DNA from 2 places in the Cupriavidus sp. BIC8F genome. Region 2 is predicted to be linked to the other one. Evidence: riboswitches for the same ligand, from Rfam matches in the RefSeq annotation. Region 2 holds a riboswitch; the other holds the start of a gene.

Region 1 (7,539 bases), on a different contig from region 2:
AGCTTTCCCGCGAGCAAGGTCAGCGACGTCCTGGCAATGGCCAGGCAGAAGCCGGGCTCGGTGGCCTTTGCATCCTCGGGCAACGGCTCGGCGCAACATCTCGCCGGCGTGCTGTTCGAGCAGCGCACCGGGGTCGATCTCCTGCACGTGCCCTACAAGGGTGGCGGCCCGGCCATGACCGATGTCATCGCCGGCCAGGTGCCCCTGTTCTTCGCCAACGTGGCTTCGAGCCTGCAGCACATCAAGGCCGGCAAGCTGAAGCCGCTCGCGGTGACCAGCCATGCGCGCACCCAGGCGTTGCCGGCCGTGCCCACCATGCAGGAAGCCGGCGTGGCGAGCTACGAGGTCTATGAATGGAACGCGGCCTTCCTGCCCGCCGCAACGCCGGACCCGATCGCAGCGAAGCTCGCTGACGCCCTGCAGAAAGTCATGACCAGCCCCGGGATCCGGCAACGCGTGGCCGAGCTGGGCGGCGAGGTCGTGGCTGCGCCGCCAGCACAGGCACGGCAATTCATCGACGGGCAGGCCCGGCTATGGGCCAAGGTCATCCGGGACGGCAACATCAAGCCCGAATAGCGCCGCCAACACCACCATTGCCCTACCACGGCCCAGTTAAAGAACGTCCAGGAGACACACATGACCAGCTTCAATCCTCTTCGCCGCCACCTGCTCAAGACCACCGCCGCGCTGGGCGCGTGCGCGCTGGCGCCAACGCTGGCGCGTGCCCAGGCCTGGCCGGCCAAGCCGATCCGGCTGGTGGTGCCGTTCGCGCCAGGCGGCAGCTCGGAGATCGTGGCGCGCTCCACCGCGGCGGAGCTGACCAAGCTGCTCGGCGTGTCAGTGTTCGTCGAGAACAAGCCCGGCGCGGCCGGCAATATCGCCATGGGCGAAGTCGCGCGCGCCGATGACAACCACACGCTGATCCTCGGCCATATTGGCACGCTGGCGGTCAATCCGTTTATCTTCCCGAAGCTGCCCTACGACCCCATCAAGGACTTCCGCGCGATCTCGCTGCTGTCCAAGGTGCCGAGCCTGTACGTGGTCCACCCCGACGTGCCCGCGAAGAACCTGAAGGAGTTCGTGGCGCTGGCCAAGAGCAAGCCCGGCAAGCTGAACTACGGTTCGGCCGGCAACGGCAGCGCCGGCCACCTGGCCTTTGAATACCTGAAGGCCGCGACCGGCACCTTCATCACCCATGTGCCGTATCGCGGCAGCGGCCCGCAGATCACCGACCTGCTGTCGGGGCGGCTGGACGCGGCCGCCGTCGGCGCGCCCGCGATCATCCAGTTCATCAAGGCCGGCAAATTGCGCTGCATCGCCACCGGCACGACCCAGCGCATTCCCCAGCTGCCTGACGTGCCAACGGTTGCCGAACAAGGCTATCCCGGCTTCGAAATGACGCAGTGGTATGGCCTGCTGGCACCGGCATCTCTGCCCCAGGCGGCCGCCGACAAGCTGGCGGACGCCACCGTGAAAGCAGTGAAGAGCAAGTCGTCGGTCGAGCGCCTGAGCGCGGATGCGGCGATTGTCGTGGGCGACACGCCGGCGGAGTTCTCGCGCTTCATCGCGCAGGAGCAGCAGCGCTGGAAGCCCATCATTGCGCGCGCGGGGATCAAGCCCGACTAAGCGGACAGCCGCTGCCGGTCCAGCCTCAGCCGGCGATGCCAGCCCAGCGCAGGTGCCTGTCCCAGTCGGCGTCGCTGATGACGCCGGACACGCCCTGCCGCTGGCCATCGGCGCGATAGAAGTAGGTGCGCGGCATCTCGCCCATCCAGTCCGGATCGACCGCATAGCGCAGCCGCTCCTGCGGCTCGTGCCCGAACACCCACGCGTTGCGCGTGAGCCTGACGCGCTGGAGCAGTTGCTGCACCTGTGGCAGCGCGTCGGGGTTGTCCGTCGCCAGCGTGACGACGCGCAGGTCCCGATGCTGCGCGCGCAGCTTGCCGATGGCGTCGAAGTTGCGCTTGCAATAGACGCAGTCGAGCGACCACACCACCAGCACAAAGGGCTTGCCCTGCTGGCTGGCTGCCAGCTGGGTGGCGCTGGCCGATGCGAACACGGCGACGCGCCCGGCCGGCGCACTGCCGGCATTGGCGGCAGTCATCGCCAGGGTCAGGACGGCAGCGGCGAGCAGCTTGCGGCGGGATGGCATCATGCGCCCTCCTTGCCCAGCGTGAACACCTGGAAGCCCTCGGCCTCGGTTCGCCACAGCACGTACGCGCGGCCGGCATGCTGCAGCAGGTGCGGCTGGTCCGAGTCGCGCCCGGTGCCGGCAAGCTTGCGGATCTGCCAGGTCTTGCCGCCGTCTTGCGACGACATCGCCGACAGGCGTGTCTGCTGGCCGTCGAACGATTTCCAGGTCACCACAATCTCGTTGTCATTCAGCGCGACGATGTCGGCATGCTGCGCGCGCGGGTCATCCAGCGGGCGCTGTGCCTGCAGCTTGCCGTCCTTCCAGCGCCCCACCGAGACCGTGGGCTTGCCTTCGCGCACATTGAACCAGACCATGTGCACCGTGCCATCGGGCGCCACCGAAGCGCCGGGGCCGTGGTGCGGGCAGGCGTCGATGCGCCAGTCGTCGAAGGTGGCGCGCTGCATCGGCGTGGCCTTGCCGTCGGTGCCCAGCAACGCCAGCGCGTGGTCGCGCGCGTTGGGCGGGAATACATGGCGCCACAGCGCCAGCATCTTGCCGTCGGGCGTTGGCGACAGCGCGATGCGGCAGCATTCGCACGACTGGTCGGCGATCTTGTAGTCGCCCTGGAAGGTCTTGCCCTGGTCGGCCGAAACCGCGTAGTAGATCGCGGCGCCGGCGTACGACTGCTTGCGCGCCTCGGCGGCAACCACGTCGCGCTTGTCGATCCAGCTGACAAAGACGCGCCCGGCGTTGTCCACCGCGATGGCGTCGAAGCGGTGCGCAATCTGGTCACGGTTGGCATGCACCGTCAGCGGTTCGGCGAAGGACTTGCCGCCGTCGGTGGAACGCGCAAAGCGGATAAAGCCGGTCCACGGCTTGGGCAGCGGCTGGGTCCAGGTGACGAAGATCTCGCCGTCGCGCCCCGCGGCCACCTTGGGCCGGCTTTCATGATCGGCGGCGACCTGCTCCGGCACGCTGTTGACATGCTGCGCCGGCCCGAAGCTGCGGCCGTAGTCGGTCGATGCACGTACCGCGACGTAGGGGCCGTCCTTGTAGGCGACCCACAGCTTGCCCTCGCGATCGAAGGCCGCGCCGGTGCCCAGCTCGCTCATCTTCGCGGCCTTGGCCTGGCCGCCGTGGCCGGCATGATCGCCGTGCGTTTGCGCGGTCGCGGCCAGCGCGGCACAGGCCATCAGCCCGGCAACGATCAGACGGAAACCGGGGCGAACGCCTTGCATGGTTGTGGTCAGCCTGTTCACGTGCTCAGAAGGAAAGTTTCGCCTCGGCGTAGAACGTCCGGCCCGGATACGGGTGGTAGACGTAGTAGCGCTGGTCGGTGAGGTTGTCGATGCCAAGCCCGAGGCGCACGTTCCTGGCGGGCCTGTACGTCACCTTGACGTCAAAGGTCAGGAAGCTGCTGGTGCCGCCGAAGGTGTCGGGATTGACGTCGGAATTGTCGAGCGTATTGTACTGCCGGCCCGAGTAGGTCATGGCCAGCGTGCCCGCCCATGCCGGCGTGATGCGATAGGTGCCGGCCAGGTTGGCGCGCCACTTCGGGATCCGGTAGAAGTACTTGCCGACCGAGGCCGGGTTGTTGGCATTCTCCAGCGTCTTCGAGTGGTTGTAGGCGCCGCTGGCCGACAGGTCGAAACCGCTGACAAGCACATCGCGCGCGTCATAGGCCAGCTCGATGCCGCGAGTACGCACACGGTCCACGTTCTGGAAGCTGGTGACGGTCGGGAATACCGTGGTGTTGGTCTGGCTGACCAGGGCATCGCGGATATCGTCCTCATACACCGAGACCCGGAAGTACGACGCATCCACCGTGCGCTCGAAAGTCAGGTCCTTCGAGAACGATCGCTCAGGCCGCAGGTTGGGATCGTTGTTGATCAGCGCGGTCCCGGTGATGCGGCCCTGGAACAGCTCGCTGACAGTCGGGTAGCGATAGGCCTGGCCCAGCGACAACCGGCCCAGCCAGTCCTGCCCGAAGGCCTTCTCCAGCGCCAGCTTGGGCGACCAGTTGGATTCGCTGCGCACCGGGTAGCCGATAGCCACGCCGGGCTGGCTGCGGCTGCCGTCATAGGCGCGCCAGCGTTCGTAGCGCACGCCGGGGATCAGCTTCCAGTCCTCGGCGAAGTACCAGGCGTCCTGCGCATACAGCGCCTGGGTCTCGGTCTTGCCGGCAAAGGCGTTGTTGAAGGCGGTGATGGTGGCCGCCTGCCAGTCCGAGGTGTTGTAGGTGGTGTTGGTCAGCCGGTAGTTGTCGTAGTGGTAGCCGAACGTGACCCAGTGCCCGCCCTGCAGTTGCTGCGGGCGGTAGTCGGCCTTCAGGTCGAGTGTGCGCCAACCGGTGCCATCGCCGTAGGTCACGGTGCCCGGCCCGTTGCCGGCGGTGTTGGCGCTGCGGCTGATGTCCTTGCTGACATCGAACAGCGACGCCACGCCCGAGAAATTCCAGCCGGTCTCGTTGCGCGTGCGCAGCGACAGGCCATAGAGCCAGCGCGCGTCCTCGCCGTTGCTCGGGGCAAAGGCGTTGGCGGGAATCACATAGCGATAGCCGCCGATATTCACATTACCGCTCGACACCGCATTGCCATTGGCATCGCGCAGGTAGCTGCCCGTGGCGCTGGAGCGGTCCTGTTGCCAGTAGGCGGCAGTGAACTGCGCCTGCAGGGTACTGGTGATGTCGTAGCCAAGCTTGAGCTTGAGCTGGTCCTGCACGGTATGCGTGACGCCCTCGCTGTTCACGCCCATCACCACGCGGTCGCGGCCGGTCTGGTCCTGGTCGAAGTGGGCGCCGGTGACCGGCTTGTCGGCGGAAGTGGCGCGGGCTGTGGAGCGCGCCACGGTATAGAAGCTCAGCGGCTGGCTCTTGCTGTCCTGCCGGTCCACGCTGACCAGCCAAGAGAACGGGCCGACGCGGTCGCCCACATAGGCGTTGGCGTGGACCCCGTTGAAGTTATCGTGCGTGCCATACAGGCTGAAGCGCTGCGTGAACAGCTGCACGCTGGCATCGCCCTCGAACTTCTCCGGCGTGCGCGTGGTGATCAGCACCGTCGCACCCAGCGAGTTGCCGGGATACAGCGCCGAATACGGGCCGTACAGCACATCCATGCGCTCGATCTCGGCGCTGTTGACCAGCGACCAGCGCGGCGGGAAGCTGAAGTCCGAACCCAGCAGGTTGGACAGCAGCAGGCCGTCCGCATAGACCAGCCCCCGCGCCGACTGGCGCGAACTGGTGCTGCGCACCGAGATGATCGAGTTCATATCGCCGATGAAGCGCTTGCGTACGGCGAGGTTGGGCGCGTATTTGAGGGCGTCTTCCGTGTTTACCACATTGAAGTCGGCCATGCGGCGGCTGCTGATGCCGTAGGCCGGCGAGGGCGTGTTGGGCGGTATGGCCGGCGTCTCGCCGCGCTCCGACTTGGCCGAGACCACCACCTCCTGCAGCGGCTCGGGCGCGTCCACCGCCTGGGCGGCGGCGACAGCGGGGCCCATCAGCACCGCCGAAACGGCCAGCGCAATGCGATTTTTCTTCACTGGAAAACCTTGTTGTCGTCTTTTTTTTGGCTCGCCCCACCTGAGCGCGGCATACGGCGCTTCTCCCCGAGAGCGAGCGCTGACATTTTATGGGGCACGGGGACGCAGGCCGATGCGACATAGCGACGCGGGCGGCGGGGCCGCCTAAGCGTTAACCCGCATATCCAACGTCAAGTCTTGTCACTACATTGCCCGGATTGGCGTCAAGCCAATGTGATGCAGGGAGAGACTGTCGCGGCGCCCGCCGCGGACGGCGCCGAAGGAGCAACCGCCCCGGAAACTCTCAGGCAAAAGGACCGGCATCACCAGTCAGTGCACTCTGAAGAATGCCGGACGCTATCGTCCGCCGGCATACCGAAGGAGCAAGCGCACCCCGCCCTGTCGGCCGGGTGTCGTGAATCTCTCAGGTCCAGAACAGAGGGGGCGTCCGCCACGCATATTGCGTCCGGGCTCCCACCATCGACGTTCCTGGAACCTGCAGATCATGAAATCAATCGCTGTCATCGGCGGTGGCATCACTGGTGTCACCACGGCCTACGCGCTGGCCCGGCGCGGATTCTCCGTCACGCTGTTCGAACGGCACCGCTATGCCGCCATGGAGACCTCGTTCGCCAATGGCGGCCAGTTGTCGGCCTCCAACGCCGAGGTCTGGACGCACTGGTCCACCATCATCAAGGGCATGAAGTGGATGCTGCGCAACGACGCCCCGCTGCTGGTCAATCCCCGGCCCAGCTGGCACAAGCTGTCGTGGTTCGCCGAGTTCATCGCCGCGATCCCCCACTACCGCCGCAACACCATCGAGACCGCGCGCCTGGCCATCGCGGCGCGTGAACACCTGTTTGACTGGGCGGCGCAGGAAGGCATTGATTTCGACCTGAAGAAAGAGGGCATCCTGCATATCTACCGCGACAAGGCCGGCTTCGAGCATGCCGGCCGGGTCTCGGCGCTGCTGGCGCAGGGCGGGCTGGAGCGGCGCGCGGTAACGCCGCAGGAGATGCGCGCGATCGAGCCGACGCTGGCCGGCTCGTACTACGGCGGCTACTTCACCGAAAGCGACTCCACCGGCGACATCCACAAGTTCACCAGCGGCCTGGCCGCGGCCATCGATCGGCTGGGCGTGCGCTGCCTCTACGGCCAGGACGTGCGCGCGGTGAAGACCGACGGCAGGCGCGCCACCGTGACCGTGCAGGACGGCGCCGACACGGCCACCTCCACCTTCGACGGCGCCGTGATCTGCGCCGGCACCGCCAGCCGCGCGCTGGCCGCGGGGCTGGGCGACCGGGTCAACATCTATCCGGTCAAGGGCTATTCGATCACGGTCAACCTGACCGACGAGGCCAGCCGCGCCGCCGCACCGGTGGTAAGCCTGCTCGACGACGAAACCAAGCTGGTCACCAGCCGCCTGGGCCACGACCGCTTCCGCGTGGCCGGCACCGCCGAGTTCAACGGCTACAACCGCGATATCCGCGCCGACCGCATCCGCCCGCTGGTGGAATGGGTGCAGCAGTGCTTCCCCGCCGTCAGCACGCGCAGCGTGGTGCCTTGGGCCGGGCTGCGGCCGATGATGCCGGACATGCTGCCGCGCGTGGGGCGCGGGCGTGCGGCCTGCATCTTCTACAACACCGGGCACGGGCACCTGGGGTGGACCTTGTCGGCGGTGACGGCGGATATGGTGGCGGGGGTCGTTGACCAGCATCTCGGCGCGAAGGTGGCGGTCGCGGCGGGTGCGCCGCTGGCATTGGCCAAGGCCTGAGTTCGCGGGTGTTTTCTCCCCCATTTGTGGGATAGGGCCACCGTGCTCGAACAGCGCCGCGCCGTGATGGAAGCATGGGGCGGCGCATGTATACGCTTGAAGAATAGTGGAA
Region 2 (7,539 bases):
TTCTCTTCATTGACGGCAATGGCGTACAGGTTGACCCAGTCCATCACCGAGAGCGGGTCCGACAGCGTGCGCTCGGCGCGCTCGGTCAGGCTGCGGAACAGCTCGGGCGCGCGCCGCTTGACCCTGAACGGGCCCGGCAACTCGCCATCGGTGCGGCAGCCGCGCGCCACGCACGCCTGCATCACATCCCAGATATGCAGCAGGCCGCTGGTGACTTCTTCCTCGCTGCGCCAGGTCAGCTCGTTTTCCATCATCAGCCGCGCGATGCTCTTGCCGCTGGCGCTGGCCATCTCGAGCATGTCCTTGCCGCTGCGGAAGGGGTGCGGCAATTGTTGCGCGGCGTTGAGCACCTGCGTATTTGGTGCCCCCGCGGTGACCACGAAGCCGCCGCCGACCGACAGGTAGCGCGCCTCGCGCAGCGATGCGCCGCTGGCGTCGAAGGCATGGAATTTCATGCCGTTGGGATGCTCGGCCATGGCCTCGCGCCGGTAGAAGGCGATGTGTTCCTTCTCGACGAAGGGCACGATATGCTGGCCCAGCAAGGACAGCTCGCGGCGCGCGCGCAGCGCGGCCAGGCGCGTGTCGATCGAATCGGGGTCGATGGTGTCCGGGGCCTCGCCCATCAGGCCGAGGATCACGCCCTTGTCGGTGCCGTGGCCCTTGCCGGTGGCACCCAGCGAGCCGTATAACTCCACGCGCACGCTGGCCACCTGCGGTAGCAGGCCATCGCGCTCAAGCCCCTGCGCAAACATCAGGGCCGCGCGCATCGGGCCCACGGTATGCGAGCTCGACGGGCCGATGCCCACCTTGAACAGATCGAAAACGCTGACTGCCACGGGAAGTCTCCAGGATGTCGATGGCCCGCGCAGGGCTCTTGTCGTTTTGCAGCCTTCGCTCAGAACGGACGCCGCACGGCGCGGCGCCCTTTATATCGAGCATAGTGCTTTGGCGGGCGCCCGGTGTCGCGGCGGCCCGTCCGGAGCTCAGTCGACCACGTAGTCGCTCACCGGCACGCAGGCGCAGAACAGGTTGCGGTCACCGTACACGTTGTCGGCACGGCCGACCGGCGGCCAGTACTTCTGCGTGCGCAGCGACGCCACCGGGTACGCGGCTTCCTCGCGCGTGTACTTGTGGGTCCACTCGTCGGCGGTCACGACCGCGGCGGTGTGCGGCGCGTGCTTGAGCGGGTTGTCGTCGCGGTCGAAGGTGCCGTCGGCAACGCGGCCGATTTCCTGGCGGATCGCGATCATCGCGTCGATAAAGCGGTCCAGCTCGTGCAGGGCCTCGCTCTCGGTCGGCTCGATCATCAGCGTCCCCGGCACCGGGAAGCTCATGGTCGGGGCGTGGAAGCCGTAGTCCATCAGGCGCTTGGCCACGTCTTCATTGCTGATGCCGGTGTCCTTCTGCAGCGGGCGCAGGTCCAGGATGCACTCGTGCGCGACCAGGTCGTGCTGGCCGGTATACAGCACCGGGTAGTACGGTGCCAGGCGCTTGGCCACGTAGTTGGCCGCCAGGATCGCGTTCTCGGTGGCGGCGGTCAGGCCGGCCGAACCCATCATTGCGATATACATCCACGAGATCGGCAGGATGCTGGCCGAGCCGAACGGCGCCGCCGACACGCCGCCAATACCGCGGTCGTCACGGCGATAGCCGACGCTGTCCTGGTTGGGCAGGAAGTCAGCGAGGTGCGCGCCGACCGCGACCGGGCCCACGCCCGGGCCGCCGCCGCCGTGCGGGATGCAGAAAGTCTTGTGCAGGTTCAGGTGCGACACGTCGCCACCGAACTGGCCCGGCGCTGCGGTGCCGACCATCGCGTTCATGTTGGCGCCGTCGACATAAACCTGGCCGCCGTGCTGGTGCACGATCTCACAGATCTGCTGCACGCCCTGCTCGAACACGCCGTGCGTGGACGGGTAGGTGATCATGATCGCCGCCAGGTTCTTGCTGTGCTGCTCGGCCTTCTTCGCCAGGTCTTGCAGGTCGACGTTGCCGTCCTCGTCGCAGGCCACCACCACCACCTTCATGCCGGCCATCTGCGCCGATGCCGGGTTGGTGCCGTGGGCCGACGACGGGATCAGGCAGATGTCGCGATGGCTCTCGCCACGGCTGGCGTGGTAGGCGTGGATGATCAGCAGGCCCGCGTACTCGCCCTGCGAGCCGGCGTTGGGCTGCAGGCTGACCGCGGCGTAGCCAGTAGCGGCGCACAGCATGGCCTCGAGCTGGTCGATCATCTCGCGGTAGCCAACGGTCTGGTCCAGCGGCGCGAACGGGTGGATCTGGCTGAACTCGGGCCACGTCACCGGGATCATCTCGCTGGTGGCGTTCAGCTTCATCGTGCACGAGCCCAGCGGGATCATGGTGCGGTCCAGCGCCAGGTCCTTGTCGGCCAGCATGCGCAGGTAACGCAGCATTTCGTGCTCGGCGTGGTGCGTGTTGAAGACCGGGTGGGTCAGGTAGGCGCTGGTGCGTGCGAGTTCGGCCGGGAACGCGTCCAGCGTGGCGGCTTCGATCTTGTCGAAGTCCACGCTGGCCGGCAGCGGCTTGCCTTGCATGAACACTTCCCACAGCGCGACCACGTCGGCGCGGTTGGCGGTCTCGTCCAGCGAGATGCCGACGCGCGTGGCGCTGACGTGGCGCAGGTTGATGCCGCGCGCGGTGGCGGCGGCGTGGATGGCCTCGGTGTTGAAGCCGGTTTCCACCGTCAGAGTGTCGAAGAAGGTGGCGTTGGTGCGGGCGAAGCCGAGCGCTTCCAGGCCGGCGGCCAGCGTCGCGGCCAGCCGATGCACGCGCTGGGCGATGCGCTTCAGGCCTTGCGGGCCGTGGTACACGGCGTACATCGACGCCATCACCGCCAGCAGCACCTGCGCGGTGCAGATATTGGAGGTGGCCTTCTCGCGGCGGATATGCTGCTCGCGCGTCTGCAGGGCCAGGCGATAGGCCTTGTTGCCCTGCGCATCGATGGTCACGCCCACCAGGCGGCCCGGCATCGAGCGCTTGAAGGCGTCCTTCACCGCCATATAGCCGGCGTGCGGACCGCCGAAGCCCAGCGGCACGCCGAAGCGCTGCGAGTTGCCCACGGCCACGTCGGCACCCCATTCGCCGGGTGCGGCGATCAGCGTCAGCGCCAGCAGGTCGGCGGCAGCCACCACCAGGCCGCCGGCGGCGTGCACGGCATCGGCGATGGCGCGGTAGTCGTTCACGTCGCCGTTCACGCCCGGGTACTGCAGCAGCACGCCGAAGGCGTTGGCCGCGGCGGCATCGGCGGCGGGGCCGACCTTGACTTCGATGCCCATCGGCAGCGCGCGCGTGCGTACCACTTCCAGCGTCTGCGGCAGCACGTCGTCGGCCACGTAGAAGGTGTTCGAGTCGTGCTTGTTCACGCGCTGCAGCAGCGTCATGGCTTCGGCCGCGGCAGTGCCTTCATCCAGCATCGACGCATTGGCGATATCCAGCCCGGTCAGGTCGGTGACCATCTGCTGGAAGTTCAGCATCGCTTCCAGGCGGCCCTGCGAGATTTCCGGCTGATAAGGCGTGTAGGCGGTGTACCAGGCCGGGTTCTCGAAGATATTGCGCAGGATGACGCCGGGCGTGACGGTGTTGTAGTAGCCCTGGCCGATAAAGCTCTTCAGCACCCTGTTCTTGCCGGCCAGGCCGCGCAGCTTTGCCAGCGCGGCTTCCTCGCTCAGCGGCTCGGTGAACTCGCCCATCGGCATGCCGTCGCGGCGGCGGATGGCGGCGGGGATGACGGCGTCGATCAGCGCGGCGCGGCTGTCATAGCCGAGCACCTTCAGCATGTGCTGCTGTTCGGGGGTATCGGGGCCGATATGGCGGGCGGCGAAGGCGTCGCGCGCCTCCAGTTCGGCCAGCGTGGGCCGGTTCCCTTGGGCGGCGTTCATGGGAAGCGGGGCGTTCATGGGCAAGAACCTCGTGGGGTGCGCGCCGGCCGGTGGTCAGCCGGGTCGGCGCGCGTCTGTCTGCAGGGGCCGGTCCGCCAGTCCGCCCATAGGCGGCAGGGACCGGCGCCGCCGGCGTCAGGCGCCGACGCTGGCCTTGTAGGCGTCGGCCGACATCAGGCCGTTGACGTCGTCGCCGTTGGCCGGCTTGAGCTTGAACAGCCACGCGTCGAAGGCGTCGGCATTGACGCTTTCCGGCGCGGCCGTGGCGGCCTCGTTGACGGCGATCACTTCGCCGGCCACCGGGGCGTAGATGTCGGAAGCGGCCTTTACCGATTCCACCACTGCCAGCGCGTCGCCGGCACCGACCGACTTGCCCACTTCGGGCAGTTCCAGGAAGACGATGTCGCCCAGCGCGTCCTGCGCGTGGTCGGTGATGCCGATGGTGAGCGTGCCGTCGGCTTCGACGCGTACCCACTCATGCGACTCGGTGTACTTGAGGTCAGCGGGGAAATTCATGGAGGTTCTCCGGATTCAGATCTGTTTCTTGTTGGGTGATGCCTGCCCGGCGAAGCTGCCGGCAGGCGAGGGCGACCGTTGGTATGAGCCTCAGCTCACGAGTGCCTTGCCATTACGCACAAACGGCAGTTTAACCACAGTCGCGTTGAGTTTGCGGTCGCGGATCTCCACCTGCACGGTATCGCCCACGGCGACGTCCTTCGGCAGGCGGGCAAAGGCGATGGACTGCGACAGCGACGGGCTGAAGGTGCCGCTGGTGATTTCACCGTCACCGGCCGGGGTGGTCACTTTCTGGTGGGCGCGCAGGACGCCGCCTTTGTCACGCAGGATCAGGCCGAGGAATTGCTGGCGCGAACCGGCCGCGGCCAGCGCCGGCTTGCCGGTGAAGTCGCGCTCGCTTTGCAGGTCCACCGTCCAGGCCAGGCCCGCATCCAGCGGCGAGGTGTTGATATCCATGTCCTGGCCATACAGGTTCATGCCGGCTTCCAGGCGCAGGGTGTCGCGCGCGCCCAGGCCTGCCGGGCGCACGCCGGCGGCGTTCAGCTTTTCCCAGACGGCGGCAACGTTCTCGGCCGGCACCACCAGTTCGAAGCCGTCTTCGCCGGTGTAGCCGGTGCGCGCCACCATGATCTCGCCGATGGCCGGGTCCTGGACCACGGCGGCGTTGAAGGGCTTGAGCGCATCCGAAGGCTGGGTCGAGGGGAAGGTGCTCCACACCTTGGTGCGGGCGTTGGGCCCCTGCACGGCGACGATGGCCAGAGGCTGCACGCCCGCAGGCGCAACATCCTCACGGCGCGGCGTGATGGTCACATCGCTGCCGGTGGCGGCATTGCGCGCGCGGATCCATTCGATGTCACCCAGCGCGGTGCTGGCATTGACGACCAGGCGGAAGCGGTCCTCGGCAAAGAAGTAGACGATCAGGTCGTCGATCACGCCGCCTTTCTCATCCAGCATGCAGGAGTAGAGCGCCTTGCCCGGGGTCTGCAGCTTGTCGACATTGTTGGCCAGCAGGCCGCGCAGGAAGCTGCGGGTATTGGCGCCGGTGAGGTCGACCACGCACATGTGCGACACATCGAACATGCCGGCGTCGGTGCGCACGGCATTGTGTTCTTCGATCTGGGAGCCGTAGTTGACCGGCATGTCCCAACCGCCGAAATCAACCATGCGGGCGCCGAGGGCGCGGTGGATGGCGTTGAGGGGCGTGGCCTGGAGCGTCATGGAATCCTCGGGGGAAATCTCGGTTGGCGAAAACAAAAAAGGGCCATCCGCCGCAACGCTCGCCCCGCCTGAATGTGGCGTAGCAATCCGCTGCGGCGGATGACCCCTCTGTCCTCGATACCTGAGAGATTACAAGGCGGATCCTGCCGGACCCCGACCTCGTGCGCCCCTTCGGTGGGCACGCTCGCCACGAATGGCGGGTGCCGCTCTCCAGAGTGCGGCATGCATCGTGTGCATATTGCATGCCGATCCGATCGGTCCGTGGTGCCTGAGAGTTTTCGGGTGATACCCCTTCGGCGGCGCAGGCGATGCGCGCTCTCCCGGTCGGATGCGCGCAATGTACGGGAGGCCCCGGCCTTTGTCAAACCGGGCCGGAAGGCCTGACCCGGCGGCTGTACCCGTTCCTGCGCCCCGCCGCCGGGGTGCGCATTACTTGTGCTTCTTGTCGTCGGTGACAACGTTACCGATCACGCCGCCCACGGCCGCGCCACCCAGCGTACCCAGCGCACTGCCTTCGGTGAGGATGGCGCCGCCCACGGCGCCCGCGCCCGCGCCAATCGCGGTATTACGCTGCTTCGGGGTCATGTCCGCGCAACCGGCAAAGGCCGCGACGGTCGCGCCGATCAGGGTCACCTTGGTCAAAGTCTGCAGGGTTTTCATTATTGGCTCCGATGTGATGATTAAAGCATGTCAACCCCGCCGCGCAGGCCGAGGGACATACAGTTAGAGCGTTGCGTTGCGCGATTGGCTCCGGCCTTTACGAAGTGTTACGCCAGTGACACAACCGGCCCTGTCAACGCGGTTTGCGCTGACTGACCTGCCGCGGCCAGCGTGTTAACATCGTCAGCTTTGCCGCCGTGCCCCCGTTTTTTGGGGTGCCGGCGTGTCCCGCCTGGCCTTCCGCTGTTCCTGCTGATTTCCCTGCCTCCAACCGCATCCCTCGCATGACCCATGGCCTGAACTCCGCCCAATCCGAAGCCGTCCGCTACCTGGACGGCCCTTGCCTGGTGCTGGCCGGGGCGGGCTCCGGCAAGACCCGGGTGATCACGCAGAAGATCGCGCATCTGATCGAGGACAAGGGCTTCGAGCCGCGCCATATCGCCGCCGTCACCTTTACCAACAAGGCCGCCAAGGAGATGCAGGAGCGTATCGGCAAGCTGATGGAGGGCAAGACCACGCGCGAGGGCAAGCGCATCCCGCTCAAGCAGCTGACGGTCTGTACCTTCCACTCGCTCGGGGTGCAGATCCTGCGCATGGAGGCCGAGCACGTGGGCCTGAAGCCGCAGTTTTCGATCATGGATTCGGACGACTGCTTCGGCCTGATCCAGGAGCAGCTGGGCACCACCGACAAGAAGCTGATCCGCGGCGTGCAGGGCACGATCTCGCTGTGGAAGAACGGCATGGTCGACCCGGAGGCAGCGATCGCGCAGGCCACCAATGCCGACGAGCACCAGGCCGCGCTGGTCTACCGCAACTACGTGGCCACGCTGCACGCCTACCAGGCGGTGGATTTCGACGACCTGATCCGCCTGCCGGCCGAGCTGTTCGCGCGCAATGAAGCGGTGCAGCTCAAGTGGCAGAACCGCCTGCGCTACTTCCTGGTCGACGAATACCAGGACACCAACGCCTGCCAGTACCAGTTGCTGAAACTGCTGGCGGGCGGCTCGCACCTGCGCGCGCCGGCCTTTACCGCGGTGGGCGACGACGACCAGGCCATCTATGGCTGGCGGGGCGCCACGCTGGACAACCTGCGCGGGCTGCAGACCGATTTTCCGGGCCTGAAGGTGATCAAGCTGGAGCAGAACTACCGCTCCACCGTGCGCATCCTGGAAGCGGCCAACGCGGTCATCGCCAACAACCCCAAGCTGTTCGACAAGAAGCTGTGGAGCGAGCACGGCATGGGCGACCC

Evidence for each region. Region 2 has a riboswitch for glycine ahead of gcvT (glycine cleavage system aminomethyltransferase GcvT). Riboswitches for the same ligand answer to the same signal wherever they lie in the genome.
Region 1: it holds a riboswitch for glycine, as region 2 does, so the genes downstream of both, RS901_RS32855 (D-amino acid dehydrogenase) here and gcvT (glycine cleavage system aminomethyltransferase GcvT) in region 2, are expected to answer to the same signal.

The regions. Positions count from the first base shown of each region.
Region 1 covers NZ_CP136095.1:2,755,560-2,763,098, forward strand. The annotation lists gene RS901_RS32830 (tripartite tricarboxylate transporter substrate binding protein) at 1-576, shown strand, start outside; gene RS901_RS32835 (tripartite tricarboxylate transporter substrate binding protein) at 637-1,626, shown strand; gene RS901_RS32840 (hypothetical protein) at 1,652-2,155, opposite strand; gene RS901_RS32845 (sialidase family protein) at 2,152-3,372, opposite strand; gene RS901_RS32850 (TonB-dependent receptor) at 3,398-5,674, opposite strand; glycine riboswitch at 5,885-5,983, shown strand; glycine riboswitch at 5,984-6,102, shown strand; gene RS901_RS32855 (D-amino acid dehydrogenase) at 6,159-7,427, shown strand.
Region 2 covers NZ_CP136094.1:1,183,708-1,191,246, reverse strand. The annotation lists gene RS901_RS05635 (L-serine ammonia-lyase) at 1-836, opposite strand, end outside; gene gcvP (aminomethyl-transferring glycine dehydrogenase) at 984-3,914, opposite strand; gene gcvH (glycine cleavage system protein GcvH) at 4,032-4,412, opposite strand; gene gcvT (glycine cleavage system aminomethyltransferase GcvT) at 4,503-5,630, opposite strand; glycine riboswitch at 5,729-5,854, opposite strand; glycine riboswitch at 5,876-5,963, opposite strand; gene RS901_RS05615 (glycine zipper 2TM domain-containing protein) at 6,060-6,290, opposite strand; gene RS901_RS05610 (UvrD-helicase domain-containing protein) at 6,575-7,539, shown strand, end outside.